Regions from separate parts of the Rhizobium centroccidentale genome, predicted to be linked through region 3. Evidence: predicted binding sites of a transcription regulator. Region 3 holds the regulator's gene; each other region holds the start of a gene.

Region 1 (6,199 bases), on a different contig from region 3:
CCATTGCGCTCTACAAAAAGGCGCTGATGATCGACCCGAGCAATCCGGAAATTCGCCAGCGGCTCATGATCTCGCTGCTGCTGAACGGCAATCTGGAAGAAGGCGTCAAATACGCCAACGAGTTGAAGAGCGATCCTTCGGTCGAGCGTGTCACGACGATCGTGCGCGGCATGGACGCCATCCGCCGCCATGAATACCGCACCGCGCAGGAAATCCTCAAATATAACGGTCCGAACGATCTCGACCGAATGATGACCAACCTGCTCGCCGCCTGGGCGCGCGCCGGATCCGGCCGCGGTAAGGAAGCGATCTCGATGATCGACAAGATGAAGGGCCCGGATTGGTTCAACATCTTCAAGAACTATCATGCCGGCGCCATTGCACTGACGCTGGGCGACCTGAAGTCGGCACGCTCGCATCTCAACGATGCCATCCTCGACAAGACTGGCGGCGCGACCGCACCGGACACCTTCATGCGCGCCGTCATGGCGCTTGCGCGCCTCGAAGCCAAGGCCGGCGACAAGCAGAAAGCCTTGGATGCGATTTCGGTCGGCGACAATCTTGTCAGCAATTATGCGCCGCTGAATGCGCTGCGCGACAGCATCAGCAAGGGCGACACACCGGACCAGCAGGTCACCAATGCCAGCGAGGGTGCGGCCGCCGTTCTCTTCACCATCGGTGCCGCGCTGAACCGTGATGGTGCCGAGGATGTCGTCTCGCTCTACCTGCAGATCGCCAACTCCCTCGATCCGAAGGCCGCCGATACGCTGGTGCTGCTCGGCGGGCTGGCCGAAAAGCAGGAGCAGACCGATCGCGCGATCGCCTTCTACAAGAAGGTGCCCGATGACTCGCCGATGGCCCGCATCTCCGAGCTGCAGCTCGGTCTCGCGCTCGCCCAGGCAGGTAAGGTCGACGACGCGCGCAAACATCTAAAGGCATTGATCGATTCCGATCCCAACGATGTCCGCAGCTATCTCGCCTATGGCAGCGTCCTTTCGGATGCCAAGGACTTCCAGGCCATGGCCGACAATTACGACAAGGCCGTGCAGATCATCGGCCCCGTGCCGAAGCGCAGCGATTGGGCCGTGTTCTTCCAGCGCGGCATTGCCTATGAGCGGCTCAAGAAGTGGGCGGATGCGGAGCCGAACTTCAAGAAGGCTCTTGAGCTTAATCCGGATCAGCCGCAGGTTCTGAACTATCTCGGCTATTCCTGGGTCGACATGAACATGAACCTCGATCAGGGTCTGGACATGATCAAGAAGGCCGTCGATCTCAGGCCGGACGACGGCTATATCGTCGATTCCCTTGGCTGGGCCTATTTCCGCCTCAATCGCTTCGACGATGCCGTGAGCGAACTGGAGCGGGCAGCGCAGCTCAAGGCCGGCGATCCGACGATCAATGACCACCTCGGCGACGCCTATTGGCGCGTCAATCGCAAGCTCGAAGCCGTCTACCAATGGAATCGGGCGCTCGCTTCGAAGCCGGAAGAGGCCGATATTCCGAAGATCAAGGAGAAGGTTGAGAAGGGCTTGCCGCCGCTCGACAACGATCCGAAGACCGTCGACAAGAGCAAGCTGCCCGATCCAGCACCAGCGCCCTCGCCCGACACGAACGCTCCGGCGCCGGTCGACAAGAAGTCCTAAGATTCCATGAGCACGATCTTGGCTGCGGGCGCTTTCGACCTCACGGAAGAGGCGCCCGCAAAGATCAATTTTGCACTGCATGTCACGGGCCGCCGAGCCGATGGCTATCATTTGCTCGACATGCTCGTCAGCTTTGCCCGCCACGGCGATCGTCTTTTCTTTCGCGCAAGCGAGGATGACGATTTCAGCCTTTCCGGACGGTTCGGCCCGTTGCTTTCCGCCGATGCCGAGGCCGGCGACAATCTCGTTCTCAAGGCGCGCGATCTCTTGCGGCAGGCAGCCAAATCGGCCGGCTTCGATGCGCCCCCTGCCCATATTCATCTGGAAAAGAATCTACCGATCGCATCCGGCATCGGCGGCGGCTCGGCGGATGCGGCGGCGACCTTGCGCGGGCTGATGCGGCTATGGCGCGTTACCCTGCCGGAGGCGACAGTCAAGACCATCGCCTTGAAGCTTGGCGCCGATGTGCCGATGTGCCTTGCCAGCCAGCCGCTGGTCGCGCGCGGCATCGGCGAGGCAATCGACCTGTTGCCAGGATTTCCCGCCTTTGCCATGGTTCTCGGCAATCCGCTTGTCGGCGTCTCGACATCGGATGTGTTCCGGCAGCTCACCCGCAAGGACAACCCGCCGCTGCTGTTTCCATCGCAGATGCCGCAGGGACACGGCGAATGGATCGACACGATCAAGACCCTGCGCAACGATCTCGAACCGCCGGCACGCTCGATCTGCGGCGAGATTGGTGTGCTTTCCGGCTTGATCGAAAGCGAATCCCCAATCCTGACGCGCATGTCCGGCTCCGGTGCGACGTGCTTCGGCATTTTCAACGATATCGAACAGGCGACTGCCGCCGCCGCTTCGCTTCACAGGCAGCGGCCGGGCTGGTATTTCCAGGTAACCGAAACGATCGCGGGAGAGGCATGATGGCAGCGTCGGGCAACGAAAGATCCTTCATTCCCGTCGGCATCGCGGTATTGACCGTTTCCGATACGCGCACGCTCGCCGACGATAAATCCGGCGATACGCTGGTTGCCCGCATTGCAGAGTCGGGCCACAGGCTTGCTGCCCGCGCCATCGTGCCAGACGACAAGGAGTGCATCCGCGCGCAGGTGGAAGCCTGGACGAAGGACGATGCGGTCGACGTCGTGATCACCACCGGCGGCACGGGCTTTACCGGCCGCGACGTCACGCCTGAGGCGCTGGAGCCATTGTTCGAGAAGCGGATGGATGGGTTTTCGGAAGTCTTTCATCGCATTTCCTATGACAAGATCGGCACGGCGACGATCCAGTCGCGAGCGACCGGCGGCGTCGCCAATGCCACCTTCATCTTCGTGCTCCCGGGCTCTCCCGGCGCCTGCAAGGATGCCTGGGACGGCATCTTGAAGGCGCAGCTCGACTATCGCCACATGCCCTGCAATTTCGTGGAGATCATGCCGCGTCTCGACGAGCATCTGAAGCGCGGCGCCGGCTCGACATAGGTCTTCTGCTCGCCGCGATATTGGGCGTTGGTCATGCCTTCGGAAGGACAGGAATTGATTCCCAGGAATCGCCGCTGAGTATGATGCAGCTCCGGCCGGATATATCACTCATCAGCAGTGTCCAGTTGCCGCTCTCGGCGGCGTAGATCTCGACAATCGTGCTCTGATCGAGCTTGCCGATGGCCGAAAGCTTTTCCGAAAGATGGTCGCCAAGAAACGCGACGATATCGACGTGCTGAGCGCAGGCGAGCGTTACCTGGGAGGCGGCGACGCGAGGATAGAGGATCGATGTTGCCACGAGGGCCGTTGCCATGAGGCGGGTGAGCATTGTGCGTTTCATAACGCACCTCCTTTCGCCGAAATCCCGGCGGAAAAGGAGAGTTCCGCTGACCAGTTCCGCCTGATATCGGCATCTTCATGGTCGGCCGCCTGACGCGACACGCGTAAGGTGCCGCCACACGTAAATTATCGCAGCTATTCGCGCGTTTACAAATGGAATCTGCGGAACGCTGGGGCCTATCGCGCCGCGCGTGCTACCCAGGACGGAATGAGCTCGCTTGAAAGCCGTCGACCCTTCTGTCCCTTGGCGAACTCCGCCAGCCCCATGCCCGATCTGGCGACGGCGATCGCCTGGTGCTTGGAAAGCAGCAAACCCAGTTCCAACGGCGCCGTACGACGGCCGATTCGCTTCAGAAACGGGCGACGATAGCCGCGTGATGCTGTAAAGCGCGCCGGCACCTTGTTCAGCGAGACATATTCGGCGATCTCATCGATCCAGCCCGGTTGCGGCCGCGCGCCTGGCTCGACCAGCAGCAGCCATTCGCCCCTCGCAGACCGCAATATATCCTTGATATCCCATTGCGAATAAAAGCGGCAGCCGGCAGCATCCGCCACCTTCGATGTGCCGTCCCTGGAACCGTGATCGAGCACGACCACGTCGCTGACCAGCCCTTCGACCGCGCCTGCCACCAATGCCGCCAATGTCTGCGCCAGCTCGGGTTCGTGATCCTGGCATTCGATGATGACCGTCAACATCGCCCATTTATAGAGCGGCGCATAATTTATTGCCAGCACCTAACCCTCAGCCCTGAGCGTTTAAGAAAAGCATCATAAGCTGCCGCAAATTCTCATCGCCGGCATCGCCGAATGCCTTCCGTGAATGAGATGGAAAATGGTGATTACGGATTTTTGTTCTTGCAATGTTCTCATTTGTCGGATAGGAATTTAATCATCTTAGACGCGGCATGCGATGGCATGAGCCGCCCTGGAGCTACCGATGAACGAGCAGTCCCTTGCAGGGCAGGCCGCTTTCGCGCCTGCCAATACGGCAGACGTTGCCAATGCTTTGATCGCCGATGCCGGTCTCAGGGTCGACGTCGAGCGCCGGCGTGGGCGCGGTGCCGGATTGAACCCCAGCGGCCGCTTCGAACCGCAACAGCGCGAAGCCTTCGACGATGGATGGCAAAGCTGGGAGGAGCTGCCGCCCTTCAAGACCGAAGTGCAGGTGGAGAAGCCGCGCACGGCCATTACCCGCAACGAATCCCCCGATATTCCTTTCGACCGATCGATCAACCCTTATCGCGGCTGCGAGCACGGCTGCATCTATTGCTTCGCGCGGCCGACGCATGCCTATATGGGGCTGTCTGCCGGGCTGGATTTCGAATCGAAGCTGTTTGCCAAGCCGGATGCCGCCAAGCTTCTGGAGCGCGAGTTGGCAAAGCCCGGCTACAAGCCGCGCGTCATCGCCATAGGCACCAATACGGATCCGTATCAGCCGATCGAGAAGGAATGGCGGATCATGCGCCAGATCCTCGAGGTGCTGAATCGGGCGAACCACCCGGTTGCCATCGTTACCAAGTCGGCGCTGATCATGCGCGATATCGACATTCTGAAAGAGATGGCCGCCAAGAACCTGGTGCGCGTGGGCCTGTCGGTGACGACACTCGACCGCAAGCTGGCGCGCACGATGGAACCACGGGCCGCGACACCGCCGCGGCGGCTGGAAGCAATCCAGGCTTTGAACGAGGCCGGCATCCGCACCGCGATCATGGTGGCGCCGATCATTCCGGCGCTCAACGACCATGAGATCGAGCGTATCCTCGATGCAGGCAAGGCCGCCGGCGCACAGGAGGCGAGCTATGTCATCCTGCGGCTGCCGCTGGAAGTGAGCCCGTTGTTTCGCGATTGGCTGCTGCAGCACTATCCGGATCGCTATCGCCACGTCATGTCACTGATCCGCTCGATGCGCGGCGGCAAGGATTACGATGCGGAGTTCGGCAAGCGCATGAAGGGTGCGGGGCCTTATGCCTGGCAGATCAGCCGCCGTTTTGAAATGGCGACGCGCAGGCTCGAGCTCACGCGCCGCAATATCGCTTTGCGTGACGACTTGTTCGTGCCGCCCGATGGCAGCGGCGTCCAATTGTCGTTGCTTTGATATTCCTTGCGGGTTTTCCCTGACCCCGCTGGAAAAGCCCCCCGGTTCGCCGCCATGATCCACCGGGGGCTTGCAGGAGATCGGGTGGTGTGCGAGCTTCGCCGCATGACACGCAGCACATCACCCGATTCTCCAATGCTCTTCGAGGACGTCCCGCTCGTTCCCACTTTCGAGCTGGAGCTGATTGCACGGCGGGCCGGCCATTGGCCTGTCGCCGGGGCCGATGAGGCTGGCCGAGGCCCGCTTGCCGGGCCGGTCGTGGCCGCCGCCGTCATTCTCGACCCCGAACGGATCCCGGACGGGCTCAACGATTCCAAACAGCTGACCGCGGCCAGACGCGAAGAGCTGTTCGTGGAGATTCTCGCAACAGCCACGGTCTCTATCGCCTCATCAAGTGCGGGCCGTATCGACACGACCGATATCCGCAAGGCAAGCCTCGATGCGATGCGGCGCGCCATTCGCGGACTTGCCGTGCCGGCAAGCTATGTACTGACCGATGGGCTCGATGTGCCAGTTGGACTCGCCTGCCCCGGAAAAGCCGTCGTCAAGGGAGATGCGCGCTCCTTCTCCATCGCTGCCGCCTCGATCGTCGCCAAGGTTACCCGCGACCGAATGATGGCCCGCGCAGGTATTGTCTTTCCGGCCTA
Region 2 (6,199 bases), on a different contig from region 3:
CAGGATGTCCTCAAGCAACGCCTCCTCGCCGCCGAAGAGATGAGCGCAGCCGGTAATATCGAGAAACAGACCGTCCTTGCCGTCGATCGCCACCAATGGCGTATAGCGGTCGCACCAGTCGGCGATCGCTTCCAGAAGCTTGCGATCCGCTGCTGGGTCCTCCTCAATGACATCGAGCTCGGGACAGATCGCCTTTGCCTCGGCCACGCCCTGTCCCTGCTTCAGGCCGATCATCTCCGCGCGCTCGTTGAGGGCGGTCAGCCGCATGGCATTGTTGAGCTTCCCGGCGCAGGCGAGCGGCGGCGCTTCAAGCCTGCCTGTCGAACGCCAGGACAGACCCCAGCGCTTGCGCGCGATGCGGTCGGTCGGCAGATGCGGGAAGGTCAGCGCCAGAATGCGCTGCGTGTGCGCCGGGAAAGGCAGGGCGTTGAGTGTCGAGGACAGGGGCAAAGCGGCGGTCATGGGCATTCCACTCCAGGGTTATGGAAAGGGGCGCCGGGTTTCGGCTCTTTTCCAAGGTCAGACGAAAGGCCGGATGACCGATACTGCCGCCAAGCACCGATCCGTCCGGCAGGGGCCGCGCCGGCGCCGGCGCGGGTTCGACGGAAAAGCGGAAGAGAGCGCTGCTTGCTTCCTCCTCGCCTCCCTGTCGCAACAGAAACAAGGGCCGTCCCGCCGCCTTGGCCCTCAGCGCAAGCCGCCGGCTTTCGGTCAGGCCGAAACGAGCGGGGTTGCCGCGTACTTCCAGAATGACGACGGCAAAGGCAGCACTGCCAAGAGCTGCTTCCGCCACCCAAAGCGCATCATCCAGCTTGCGCGGTGACGCCTGCAGGAAAGCCTGGGGCTCCAGCCCGAAATCGCTGATGCCGATGGCATAGGGCAGACCCGCCTCCATCGTCGCGACCGTATCGCCGATCCACAGAACCGGAGACTTGGCCGCAACCGTATCCGACGCTTGCGCATGCAGCCGCGCGGCAAGCGCCAGGGCAAAACCGCTTGCGGCCCCGGCATCGCGCAGGCCAAGCGAACGGATTTCCGTCAGCGCATCGAGCGGCAGGCCGCCTTGCAGCGCCGTATCGAGCTCGCCGACACCGATCGGAAGGAACCCAGTTTGCTCCGGAAGGGACTTCGCAATACCAGCCGCCTGCCTCGCCGGCTTGTCTGCCAGCGTCTCATGCGCCGCGGCCGCCAGTGCCGGGATCGGCCTGCCTTCCAGTCGGGCAATGGTTTCACGCAGGGCAAAAAGCGTTTCCCGCGCCACGGCAGCCTCGGCCATGACGTTCACTCCAGATCGATAATGTTCCTGTTATGTTCTTATGGATTCCAGAGCTTGCGAAAAGAGTCAACACCATTTCATGAGAAAATATTCCTCTGCCGCAATCTACACTCGTAAAAGCGGCGCAAAGTCTCTATATGACCAGCCAAGGAAGGAATATTCATGGCTCGCGTCGACCAGAGCGAAGATTGGCGGGATCGCCACTCGCCCTCCATCAGTACATTCGAATCCCTGGCAATGGAGGCTTACAGCCACCTGCCGGACGAATTCCGTTCGCTCACCGGTGATCTCGTCATCCTCATCGAGGATTTCCCGGATGACGAGGTATTCGAGGACATGGCGCTGGAAACCCCCTTCGACCTGCTCGGCCTCTTCGAAGGCCGCGGCATCTCGGAGCGCTTTACCGCCCAGACGGGCGACATGCCCAACAAGATCCGCCTCTATCGCCGGCCGATCATCGATTACTGGGCTGAGAACGAAGAAACCCTCGGCGACATCATCACCCATGTCCTGATCCATGAGATCGGCCACCATTTCGGCCTGAGCGACGAGGATATGGAGCGCATCGAGGCGAGCGCCGAGGAAGCGACGGATCGCTGATATCGGTTCCGGCCGCAAGACGGTCGGGAAGAATGAGAATTTCAGCCGGCGCTTACTGCTCGGAAAGCTTCATATCCGGATCGTAATCCCTACCGGCCACGTCCTTGACGACGGCCTGGCCGCATTCCATCCGCCCGCTTGCAGAATTGAAGCCATAGGTCGGCGAGCCGTATAGCTCCCAGCCCTTGTTCAGCGCCGCACTCACTTTGTGGCAGAAGGAAGCGTCATCGGGACCGGTCAGGAAGCGGTAGAGTTTCATCAAGGCATCTTTCGTGTATTTGCCATCAGACATCGCTGCGGGGCGTTGCGGCGGCGCCTGAGGAGCGTCGCGCAATCAGGCGAGCTTTATGAACGAGTCTCTCCGCCTGGACAAGGTGCAGCCGCTCCACCATCCGTCCGCCGAGATTGACGACATTGAGAGTGGCGGCATTCGGTGCGGCGAAGGCGGCGATAATAGACTCCGCCTCGGCAACGGCGGCCTTGTCAGGGCCAAAATGCCGGTTGGCGGCTTCGATCTGGCTCGGATGGATCAGCATCTTGCCAGCAAAGCCCATAGCGACCCCCTGGCCGCATTCTGCCGCGAATTCTTCGGTATCCTTGAAATCGTTGAAGACGCTGTCGATCGCCTCGAGGCCATAAGCACTGACAGCCAATATCACCTGCATCAGCCAGGGTACGAGATAGGGGCGACCGGGCTGCGGCAGGACGCCCGTTTCCTTCCTGAGGTCGTTGAGACCGACGACAAAACAATCGAGCCGGCTGCCGGCGGTGCGCCCAGCCTCGGCGATCGCGGCCGCATTCAGGATGCCGCGCGGCGTCTCGATCATGGCCCAGATACGCAAATCCTCAGGCGCATCGGCTTCCGCAAGCCGGTCACTGACAGCAGTCACGTCCTGAGGCTCGCCTACCTTCGGCAGCAAGACCGCATCCGGCTCCAGCTCCACGACCAGCGCCAGATCATCGGCACCGAAGTTCGAGGAAAGCGCATTGATGCGGATGATCCGCTCCTTACCCGGTAGCGGTGAGGCCGCAAAGAAGGCTCGTAGGATCTCCCGCGCCTCGGCCTTTTTCTCCGGCGAAACCGAATCCTCGAGATCGAAGATGACCGCGTCGCAATCGAGGCTCGAAAGCTTGTCCAGCGCGCGTCGATTGATGGCGGGAACGCTCAAGACCGATCGGCGCAGACGGGCGGGACGGGAAGGGGGGTTTGGGCTCGCAGATTGGCTCATTGTGCCGTTTTGCCGCGCTTTTAATCGACAAGCAAGTCAACAAAAAGCCATGCTCCTCTTGCAGATGACAGAGATGAAGACCACATTGCTTGGTGTAGAGAGGTCTCGACCATGCAGAATATTCGTTCCCTGTTCATTGCGCTTGCCGGTATCACCGTGTTTGCAGCCATGGCCCTGCTGACCGTTTCGGTCACACTTGCTGTCGGCGCTATCCTGACTGTGCTGATGGCGGCCCGCGCGATTTCGCTGCGTATGAAGCCGGCACCGGTGCGCGCCAAGGCGAAGACGAACGGCCAGCGCGAAATGCGCATCTGGAACGACGGTCGCGGCACCATCATCGATCTCTGAGATTGAAAGCAGGGCAGGGTGGTCTGTTGCCGGCTCCCGGCCTATGTGTCCGATTAAGGCCACGTGCTGAAGGGCAAGGACGGCTAAAGTGCCGTCTTTGAGAGCATTTCCAAGATTCTCCTTCATTTCGGGCCGGATTTGCTCTATTGGCAAGGTAATTCGTGCTTAGACGAGAATGAAGGCAGGACCCATGGACAAATTCGTGAAGTTGACCGGTGTCGCAGCACCCCTCCCGGTCGTCAATGTCGATACCGACATGATCATCCCGAAGGATTATCTGAAGACCATCAAGCGCACGGGTCTTGGCAAGGGGCTCTTCGCTGAAGCCCGGTATAATGAAGATGGTTCTCCGAACCCGGATTTCGTGCTGAACAAGCCGGCTTATCAAAACGCCAAGATCCTCGTTGCCGGCGACAATTTCGGCTGCGGCTCCTCGCGCGAGCATGCGCCCTGGGCACTGCTCGATTTCGGCATCCGCTGCGTCATCTCGACGAGCTTCGCTGACATCTTCTACAACAACTGCTTCAAGAACGGCATCCTGCCGATCAAGGTCAGCCAGGAAGATCTCGACAAGCTGATGGACGACGCCTCGCGCGGCTCCAACGCCATCCTGACGGTCGATCTGGAAAACCTCGAAATCACCGGCCCGGACGGCGGCTCGCTGAAGTTCGAACTCGACGAGTTCAAGCGTCACTGCCTGCTGAACGGCCTCGACGATATCGGCCTGACGCTGGAAAAATCCTCCGCGATCGATAATTTCGAAAAGACGAACGCCGCGTCGCGTCCCTGGGCCGCCTGATCGGCTTTATCTCTATTTCACGTTTCGAAGCCGGGCCTTGCGCCCGGCTTTTTTCATGCCAAAACGCCCGCCGCCTGCGGAGAGAAGAGGGAACTATCCGCGGCTGCGACACCCAGAAGCGAAAACGCAAATCCCGGAAACGAGACACATCTTTTCCACTCGCTGTAATATGATCGACAAAAAGCAGGTCCATACAGGCCGCCGAGACCCTTGCGGCCTCTCTCCCGCCCTTAAATTTCCTCCACGCAATGGAGCCTCCATGACCTCCCTTCCCATTGTCGGCGCAGCCATGACGCTCGACGACGTCGAAATCCATCGTAACTGGTTGCTCGAAAAGCCGCGTGACTTGGAGTTGCAGAGCTTCGTCGAAGCCGAAGTCCTCAACGGCGACTGGGCTCCGCTGGCCGAGCGCGCCCGCAAGCTGCTCGACGGCCATCAGGGCCGGCTCGGCATCCACGGCCCGTTCTGGGGCTTTGTCATCGCCTCGCAGGACCCGGACGTCCGCACCGTCGTCACCAAGCGCTTGCTGCAGGCACTCGACGTCTGCGCCAATATCGGCGCCACGCAGATGGTCATCCATAGCCCCTATACGTCGTGGTCCTACAACAACCTCGACAACAACAAGGGCGAGCGCGAGAAGATCATCGAGTACACGCATCTGACGCTGAAAGAGGCCGTCAAGCGCGCCGAAGACATCGGGCTCACCATGGTCATCGAGAATATCGAGGACAAGGATCCCCATATCCGCGTCGGCCTCGCCGACAGCTTCAATTCGCCCGCCGTCGCCGTTTCGATCGACACCGGCCACGCCCATTACGCCCATGGCTATACCGGCGCTCCGCCGGTCGACTACTACGTCCACGCCGCCGGTAACCGTCTGCAGCATGTCCACTTGCAGGATGCTGACGGCTATGCCGACCGCCACTGGAGCCTCGGCGAAGGCAATATCCACTGGCGCGCCGTCTTTGCTGCTCTTGCCAAGCTTAACAGCAATCCGCGCCTGATCATCGAGATCAAGGACAAATCCAAGATCCCGGCATCTGCCGCCTATCTCGCTTCGCTCGGACTGGCTGAGTAAGGATAAACAACGCAAGTCACCCACCCTCGTGGTTCAAGGGCGGGTGACTAGTCTCAAAACCCCGAAAACCGTACCGTTTCGGTCCCTTCCTCGCTTGAAAAGCCGCATTTGCAGGTCTAAAAACCCCGCAACTTTTTCTTTCGCGGAGGCTTTCCCATGACAGTTCGCAATCTTTTCCTCCTGCCGGGCGACGGCATCGGCCCAGAGGCCATGGGCGAAGTTCGCAAGATCATCGCCTATATGAACGAGGCGAAGAATGCCGGCTTTGTCACGGACGAAGGCCTTGTCGGCGGCAGCGCTTATGATGCGCATGGCGCCGCCATTTCCGAAGGAGACATGGCAAAGGCGCTTGCTGCCGACGCCGTGCTCTTCGGCGCCGTCGGCGGCCCGAAGTGGGACAGCGTTCCCTATGAAGTGCGCCCGGAAGCCGGCCTGCTGCGCCTGCGCAAGGATCTGCAGCTCTTCGCCAACCTGCGCCCGGCCATCTGCTACCCGGCGCTGGCATCGGCTTCGTCGCTGAAGCCGGAACTGGTCGAGGGTCTCGACATCCTGATCGTGCGCGAACTCACGGGCGGTGTCTATTTCGGCGAGCCGAAGGAAATCATCGACCTCGGCAACGGCCAGAAGCGCGGCATCGACACCCAGGTCTACGACACCTATGAGATCGAGCGCATTGCCGGCGTCGCCTTCGAGCTGGCGCGTACCCGCAACAACCGCGTCTGCTCGATGGAAAAGCGCAACGTCATGAAGTCGGGTGTGCTCTGGAACCAGGTCGTCACCGCCACGCATAAGGAAAAATATTCCGACGTGCAGCTCGAGCATATGCTGGCCGACGCCGGCGGTATGCAGCTCGTTCGCCAGCCGAAGCA
Region 3 (6,199 bases):
GACCATGCGCTGGTGCGGATCGGTGATGTCGGTCGAATCGTGATAGAAGGCGGAGAGTGCGCCGACACAGCCGCACATGACGGCCATCGGATGTGCGTCACGGCGAAAGCCGGTGAAAAAGCGCGACATCTGCTCATGCACCATCGTATGGTGGGTCACGCGATAGTCGAAGTCCTTCTTCTGCGCTGCCGTCGGCAGTTCGCCGTAAAGAAGGAGGTAGCAGACTTCCAGGAAATCGCCGTGTTCGGCCAGCTGATCGATCGGATAGCCGCGGTGCAGCAGAACGCCTTCGTCGCCATCGATATAGGTGATGCTCGACTCGCACGATGCGGTAGAGGTGAAACCAGGATCGTAAGTGAAAGTGGAGGTGTTCTTATAAAGGGCACCAATATCAATGACACTCGGGCCGATGGTTCCGGTCTTGACCGGCAGATCCACCGTCTTTTCACCCCAAGTTAGTTTCGCGCTTTGTTCCGTCATGCTGATCCTCCAAGATTTGGCGGGATTGACGCCATAAAAAGCGCCAAAAGGTTAAGCGACTACCGACTAGCTATATGATCCAGAGCCTAATGCCAAGTTATCCTAACGCTGAATTGTGCAATGCAGTATCAACTTTTGGGCACTGCAGAAGCGCTCTTCCCTATGCTATGCCGGGAAACAGGCTCGATTGAGCTTTGTTCCCGCCGATTTCAGTTGAATTCACTGTGTGGTGACGGCACAAATCGCGCAGAAGCTGTAATTTGCGCGGGGGCAGTCAGCGAGTGCCTAATTTGGAGGCATCCGACCAGCAGGAAGAGAGTAGGGACGTTATCGCGTCCCCGCAACCTCGCGCCTTCTCCGCGACGATTACCCTTCACGGCAAAGCGCGACAACGGGAACGAACACAGGATCACGCGCCGCTGACGTCGCGTTTCCTGCGTGTTCCAAAGCGTCTTGGAACCGCTGTCCTCGGCTTGATTGCGGAGGAGGCGGCTCATGGCCGTGCTGTTCTTTTCGCGCCGATCTACATGGGTTTGGGCGCGATTATCTGGTTCGAGGCGCAAGCTGACCCACCCCCGCAGGCGGTTCTCGCAGGTCTCATTCTATTTGCTTTGGGTTTTTCGATAAAGCGCGATGCGGGCAGAGTGCTTCATCACACACTTTTCGCCGGCATGCTCATTTGCCTAGGCATGGCGCTCGCGCAGTGGGAAAGCTGGCGGGTTTCCACCGTCATGCTCGATTCGGCCGTGACGACCACCGTGACCGGGCAGATCGAGCGACGGGAATCCTATGACAATGGACGCTGGCGCTACGTCGTCCGCGTCGAGGCAACGGAAAAGCCTTCCATTCGCCGCACGCCGCAGCGGGTTACGATCTTCGTGCGTAAGCAGGCGGAGCCGTTCGATCTCGGTGATCGTATCCAGGGCAGGGCGCGGTTGACGCCGCCGGCCGGGCCCGCCTTGCTTGGCCTCAATGATTTTGCCTTCAGCTCTTATTTCAACGGCATCGGCGCGAACGGCTTTGCCTACGGAACGCCGAAATTATTGTCTCCGGCCGGTGATAATGCTGCGGGCTCGTTATTGGACGCCGCCGATATCTGGCTCGCCAGCCTGCGCAACAGCATAGGCGACCGGATCAGGCAAACCTTGCCCGGAGATACCGGGGCCTTTGCAGCGGCGCTTGTCACCGATGAGAGACGCGCAATCTCCAAGGATACGACCGAAGCCCTAAGAATTGCCGGCCTGACCCACATCATCGCAATTTCCGGCCTCAACATGGCGCTGTCGGCCGGCATTTTCTATGTCGGTCTGCGTTATCTGTTCAGCTTGTTTCCCGGTGTCTCGCAGGCTTGGCCGACCAAGAAGTTCGCAGCCCTCGGCGCGCTTCTTACTGTAACGGCCTACTACCTCATCTCCGGCTTCGGCGTATCCGCCGAGCGTGCCTTCATCATGATGGCGATCATGCTGGTAGCCGTGCTTTTCGACAGACCGTCGCTCAGCCTGCGCAACGTCGCACTTTCAGCCATTGTCATTCTTGTACTGTCGCCGTCGCAAGTGCTCGGCCCGAGTTTCCAGATGTCCTATGCGGCGACACTGGCACTGGTATCAGGCTATTCGCTCTGGAAACGACGGCGGCATCGCGAAAACATCCTGGCGCGCATCCGTCTGTTAAGTCCGCTAATGTTCGTCACGCGCTTCTTTGGAGGCGTGATGTCGACATCGTTCATCGGCGGTGCATCGACGGCCATTTTCTCGATCGAGCACTTTCACCGGTTGGCGACATATGGACTTGCTGCCAACCTGGCGGCCATGCCCGTCGTCTCTTTCATCGTCATGCCCTTCGGTATGATGGCGATGCTGCTGATGCCTTTCGGAATCGATGGACCGTTCTGGAAAGTCACCGGTGAGGGATTGGAGCTTGTGATCGTCATTGCGAAAACGGTGGCGGGGTGGGGAGGCGATATTACCTTCGGACGCCAGCCCGGCTGGCTGATGCCCACTTTCATCGCTGGCTTCCTGATCATGAGCATGCTGCGGACCCGGCTTCGCCATCTGGGCCTGTTGCTGCTGCTGTCATCTGTCGGCGTGGCCGCGTTCGGCTCCGGCGTACCGAAGCCGGATCTGATGATCTCGGAAGATGGCATTCTCGTTGCCCTGCGCCAGGACGATATCCTCGCCACCAATCGCGAGAGACCGCAGGCCTTCATCTTCGAGCAATGGCAGAAAGCGCTCGTCGCGGCCGAACATCAACCGCCGACCATGCTTCCGACCGATAGCCGACTTCCGCAGATCAGCAAGACGGATCGGCATAAGCGACTAAGTAACGAGGAGCAGAAGGCGGTCCGTATCGCAATGGACGAAGCTTTGGACCGCGCCATGCAAGGCAGCTTTGCCTGTCAGAAGGGAGCATGGTGTGTGGCCATGCTTGAAAACGGCACGATACTGGTCACCATCGAGAACGCAGCCTATTTGCCGACGGCTTGCGACACCGGGAACATTATCGTGACACCAATCCGGCTGCGGCTGGACCATTGCCGTTCCGGAGCAATGCTCATAACCGGTGCGACATTGCGCAAAACCGGCTCTATCGAAATGGCACTTGCCGCAGACAAGCCCGTTATATCAGCCGCATTCGAAAACCCGCAACGGCCATGGACCATGCATCGAACTTATGATTGGCGCACCGGCAAATTCGACACACCAATTGCGAAGACGTCACCCGTCGTCGATAATTCACCGGTCAGTGATAGCGACGAATAAGGCCAACGAGCTTGCCCTGAACCTTGACGCGGTCCGGCCCGAAGATGCGGGTTTCATAGGCTGGGTTCGCGGCTTCCAGCGCGATCGAGGCACCCTTGCGACGGAAGCGCTTCAAAGTAGCTTCTTCATCGTCGACGAGTGCAACGACGATATCGCCGGGATTGGCCGTGGTCGAATTGCGGATAATGACCGTATCGCCGTCGAAAATTCCGGCGTCGATCATCGAATCCCCTCGAACTTCAAGCGCATAATGTTCGCCGGAGCCGAGCATATCGGCGGGAACGGTAATGTCGTGCGTATTGTTCTGGATGGCCGAGATCGGAACGCCGGCTGCGATGCGACCCATCACAGGCACCGACGCGGAGCCATTGTGATCGTCATTTGCCACCTTCGACGGAGCGGGCGGGGCAACGGGCTGTGGCTTGCCGAGGCTGCCTTCGATGACGCTCGGTGAAAAGCCGCGACGCTGCTGAAGGCTGGGATTATAGGCATCCGGGAGCTTGATGACTTCAAGGGCCCTGGCCCTGTTCGGCAGCCGGCGGATAAAGCCGCGCTCCTCCAGCGCCGTGATCAGACGATGGATACCGGATTTGGATGCCAGATCCAGTGCATCCTTCATCTCGTCGAAGGACGGCGGAACACCGGATTCCTTCATGCGTTCGTGAATGAAGAGAAGCAGTTCCTGCTGCTTGCGCGTCAACATCGTCTTGGAACCCCAGAATCAAGAAAAGCTGTGAAACAAATCCAGAACGGACACTATATGTTCCATATGTGTTCCGCAAGTGCTTAAATTTCGGTAAAGCCTTATGGGGTCAGTTAAATAATTATCGCTTGCGAATGGATCGGCTCGGAACATCGGGGCCTCATATCTGCGTTAACCCATGGAAAAATATGAGAAATGCCGCTTTTCTCGCTTCCAGGGCTTTGGAATGCAGCCAGTGCGCCGAAGATTTGGATGAATGTGCCGCATTGCTGCATAAGTCGGCTATGGGAGAGAATCAGCAATCATGTTTGCGAGATTGCCTTCGGTCCATGTCGTGTGCTGCGGGTGTTCCATGCTTCCATCTTGAATTGCGCGGGGGATGAGCGCAAATCTGCTTTCGCAAGCAAACAGGAGAAGCCATGATTTCGTCTCCGCATCCGCTGGATCATCTCGTGCTGCCGACCGTCAACATCGCTCTGGCGCGCGAACGCCTCGGCAAGCTCGGTTTCACGGTAGCTCCGGATGCGCGCCATCCCTTTGGCACGCAGAATGCCTGCGTCTTCTTTGCCGATAAAACCTATCTCGAACCTCTGGGCGTCGCATCTCCGGAGCAATACGAGAAGAGCATCGTGGATGGCAATGTTTTCGTAGCGCGCGACCAGGCTTATCGTTTCCGGGTGGCGGAGGATGGCTTCTCGGCCGTGGTATTCGGTACGGATGATGCGGTGGCGGATGACGAGCGTTTCAAAGCAACGGCGATTTCGGCGGGACGAATGCTGGATTTCTCCCGTCCGATGAAGATGCCGGACGGCACGGAAACCACCGCCGGCTTTCGTTTAGCCTTCGGCGCCGATCTGCGCGCGCCGGATTTTCTCGCTTTCTGCTGTCAGCGCATCAATCCGTTGCCGGCCGACCGCAGCGTGCTCGAGCGTCACGAGAACGGCGTGACTGGTATCGCGCGGGTAGCGCTTTGCGCGCTGAAGCCGGCAGCCTATCGCGGCTTCATCGAGGAGGTTGTCGGTGGGCCGCGTATTATAGAGCATTCCTTTGGTCTGACGATCAGGGCCGCCAATGCTGATCTGGAGATTTTGACGCCGGAAGGCATGGAGGCGTTCTATGATCTGCCTATTCGCACGAATGATCCGGGCCTCAGGGCGCGGGCAATCCTTTTCAAAACGCGCGATCTTTCCGTGACATCGTCGCATTTCACTGCTAACGGCGTCACCTATACGCGTAAGAACAATCGTATATTGGCAAGACTGGCGCCCGGTGAGGGCGCGTTGTTCGCCTTCGAGGAGATAGTATGAGCACGAATTCCGAAGTGACCGTCGGCGAAGGAGCCTCCAAGGTCCTCTTTTCCAACAGCGCGAAGCTCTCGCTGATTGCCGGCCCCTGCCAGATGGAAAGCCGCGACCACGCGTTCATGGTTGCTGGCGTGCTGAAGGACCTCTGCGGCAAGCTCGGTATCGGCCTCGTCTACAAGTCATCCTTCGACAAGGCCAATCGCACATCGCTATTAGGCAAACGCGGCATCGGCCTGGAAAAGGCGCTGGAAGTCTTTGAAGACCTAAAGAAGGAATATGGCTTCCCGGTCTTGACCGATATTCATACGGAGGAGCAGTGCGCCATCGTCGCCAAGACGGTCGATATCCTGCAGATCCCGGCTTTCCTGTCGCGTCAGACCGATCTTCTGGTCGCCGCCGCCAAGACCGGTCGCGTGGTCAACGTCAAGAAAGGCCAGTTCCTGGCGCCGTGGGACATGAAGAACGTGCTTGCCAAGCTGAACGAGAGCGGCAATCCGAACATCCTTCTGTGCGAGCGCGGCGCCTCCTTCGGCTATAATACGTTGGTCTCGGATATGCGCGCGCTGCCGCTCATGGCGGCGATGGGCGCGCCCGTCATCTTCGATGCTACCCATTCCGTGCAGCAGCCAGGCGGACAGGGCGGTTCGACCGGCGGCGATCGCCGATTTGTCGAGACGCTGGCGCGCGCGGCCGTTGCCGTCGGCGTTGCCGGTCTCTTCGTCGAGACACATGAGGACCCGGACAATGCACCGTCCGACGGCCCGAACATGGTCTATCTGAAGGACATGCCGCAGCTTCTGGAGAAGCTGTTGGCCTTCGACGCCATCGCTAAGGCCTGAAATGTAGCCGGCATTCAACAGGCTGACATGAATTTGCGTTAGGGGCCTGAAGGAGTGCCAAATCGCGGCGCGGATCGCCATTGTAATTTCCGCGCCTTCGATTAAGACCATTTA

What was found. Region 3 encodes LexA, which represses DNA repair genes until DNA is damaged. Its sites were predicted from a motif close to TGTTCNNNNTGTGTTCNG; they were not measured.
Region 1: PH562_RS17730 (PA0069 family radical SAM protein) is a predicted target of LexA. The motif match lies at 4,308-4,325, and genes of this name have one in related genera.
Region 2: PH562_RS22200 (ImuA family protein) is a predicted target of LexA. The motif match lies at 1,299-1,316, and genes of this name have one in related genera.

The regions. Positions count from the first base shown of each region.
Region 1 covers NZ_JAQJCG010000013.1:9,455-15,653, forward strand. Annotated here, with positions in the region: gene PH562_RS17705 (tetratricopeptide repeat protein) at 1-1,643, shown strand, start outside; gene PH562_RS17710 (4-(cytidine 5'-diphospho)-2-C-methyl-D-erythritol kinase) at 1,650-2,564, shown strand; gene moaB (molybdenum cofactor biosynthesis protein B) at 2,564-3,118, shown strand; gene PH562_RS17720 (hypothetical protein) at 3,150-3,458, opposite strand; gene PH562_RS17725 (glycosyltransferase family 2 protein) at 3,635-4,153, opposite strand; gene PH562_RS17730 (PA0069 family radical SAM protein) at 4,395-5,552, shown strand; gene PH562_RS17735 (ribonuclease HII) at 5,658-6,199, shown strand, end outside.
Region 2 covers NZ_JAQJCG010000018.1:106,299-112,497, reverse strand. Annotated here, with positions in the region: gene PH562_RS22205 (Y-family DNA polymerase) at 1-267, opposite strand, end outside; gene PH562_RS22200 (ImuA family protein) at 308-1,276, opposite strand; gene PH562_RS22195 (metallopeptidase family protein) at 1,439-1,876, shown strand; gene PH562_RS22190 (DUF1737 domain-containing protein) at 1,929-2,135, opposite strand; gene PH562_RS22185 (HpcH/HpaI aldolase/citrate lyase family protein) at 2,161-3,105, opposite strand; gene PH562_RS22180 (hypothetical protein) at 3,217-3,453, shown strand; gene leuD (3-isopropylmalate dehydratase small subunit) at 3,644-4,252, shown strand; gene PH562_RS22170 (sugar phosphate isomerase/epimerase family protein) at 4,512-5,330, shown strand; gene leuB (3-isopropylmalate dehydrogenase) at 5,487-6,199, shown strand, end outside.
Region 3 covers NZ_JAQJCG010000005.1:128,778-134,976, reverse strand. Annotated here, with positions in the region: gene gltA (citrate synthase) at 1-480, opposite strand, end outside; gene PH562_RS09095 (ComEC/Rec2 family competence protein) at 771-3,239, shown strand; gene lexA (transcriptional repressor LexA) at 3,220-3,942, opposite strand; gene PH562_RS09085 (VOC family protein) at 4,362-5,249, shown strand; gene kdsA (3-deoxy-8-phosphooctulonate synthase) at 5,246-6,085, shown strand.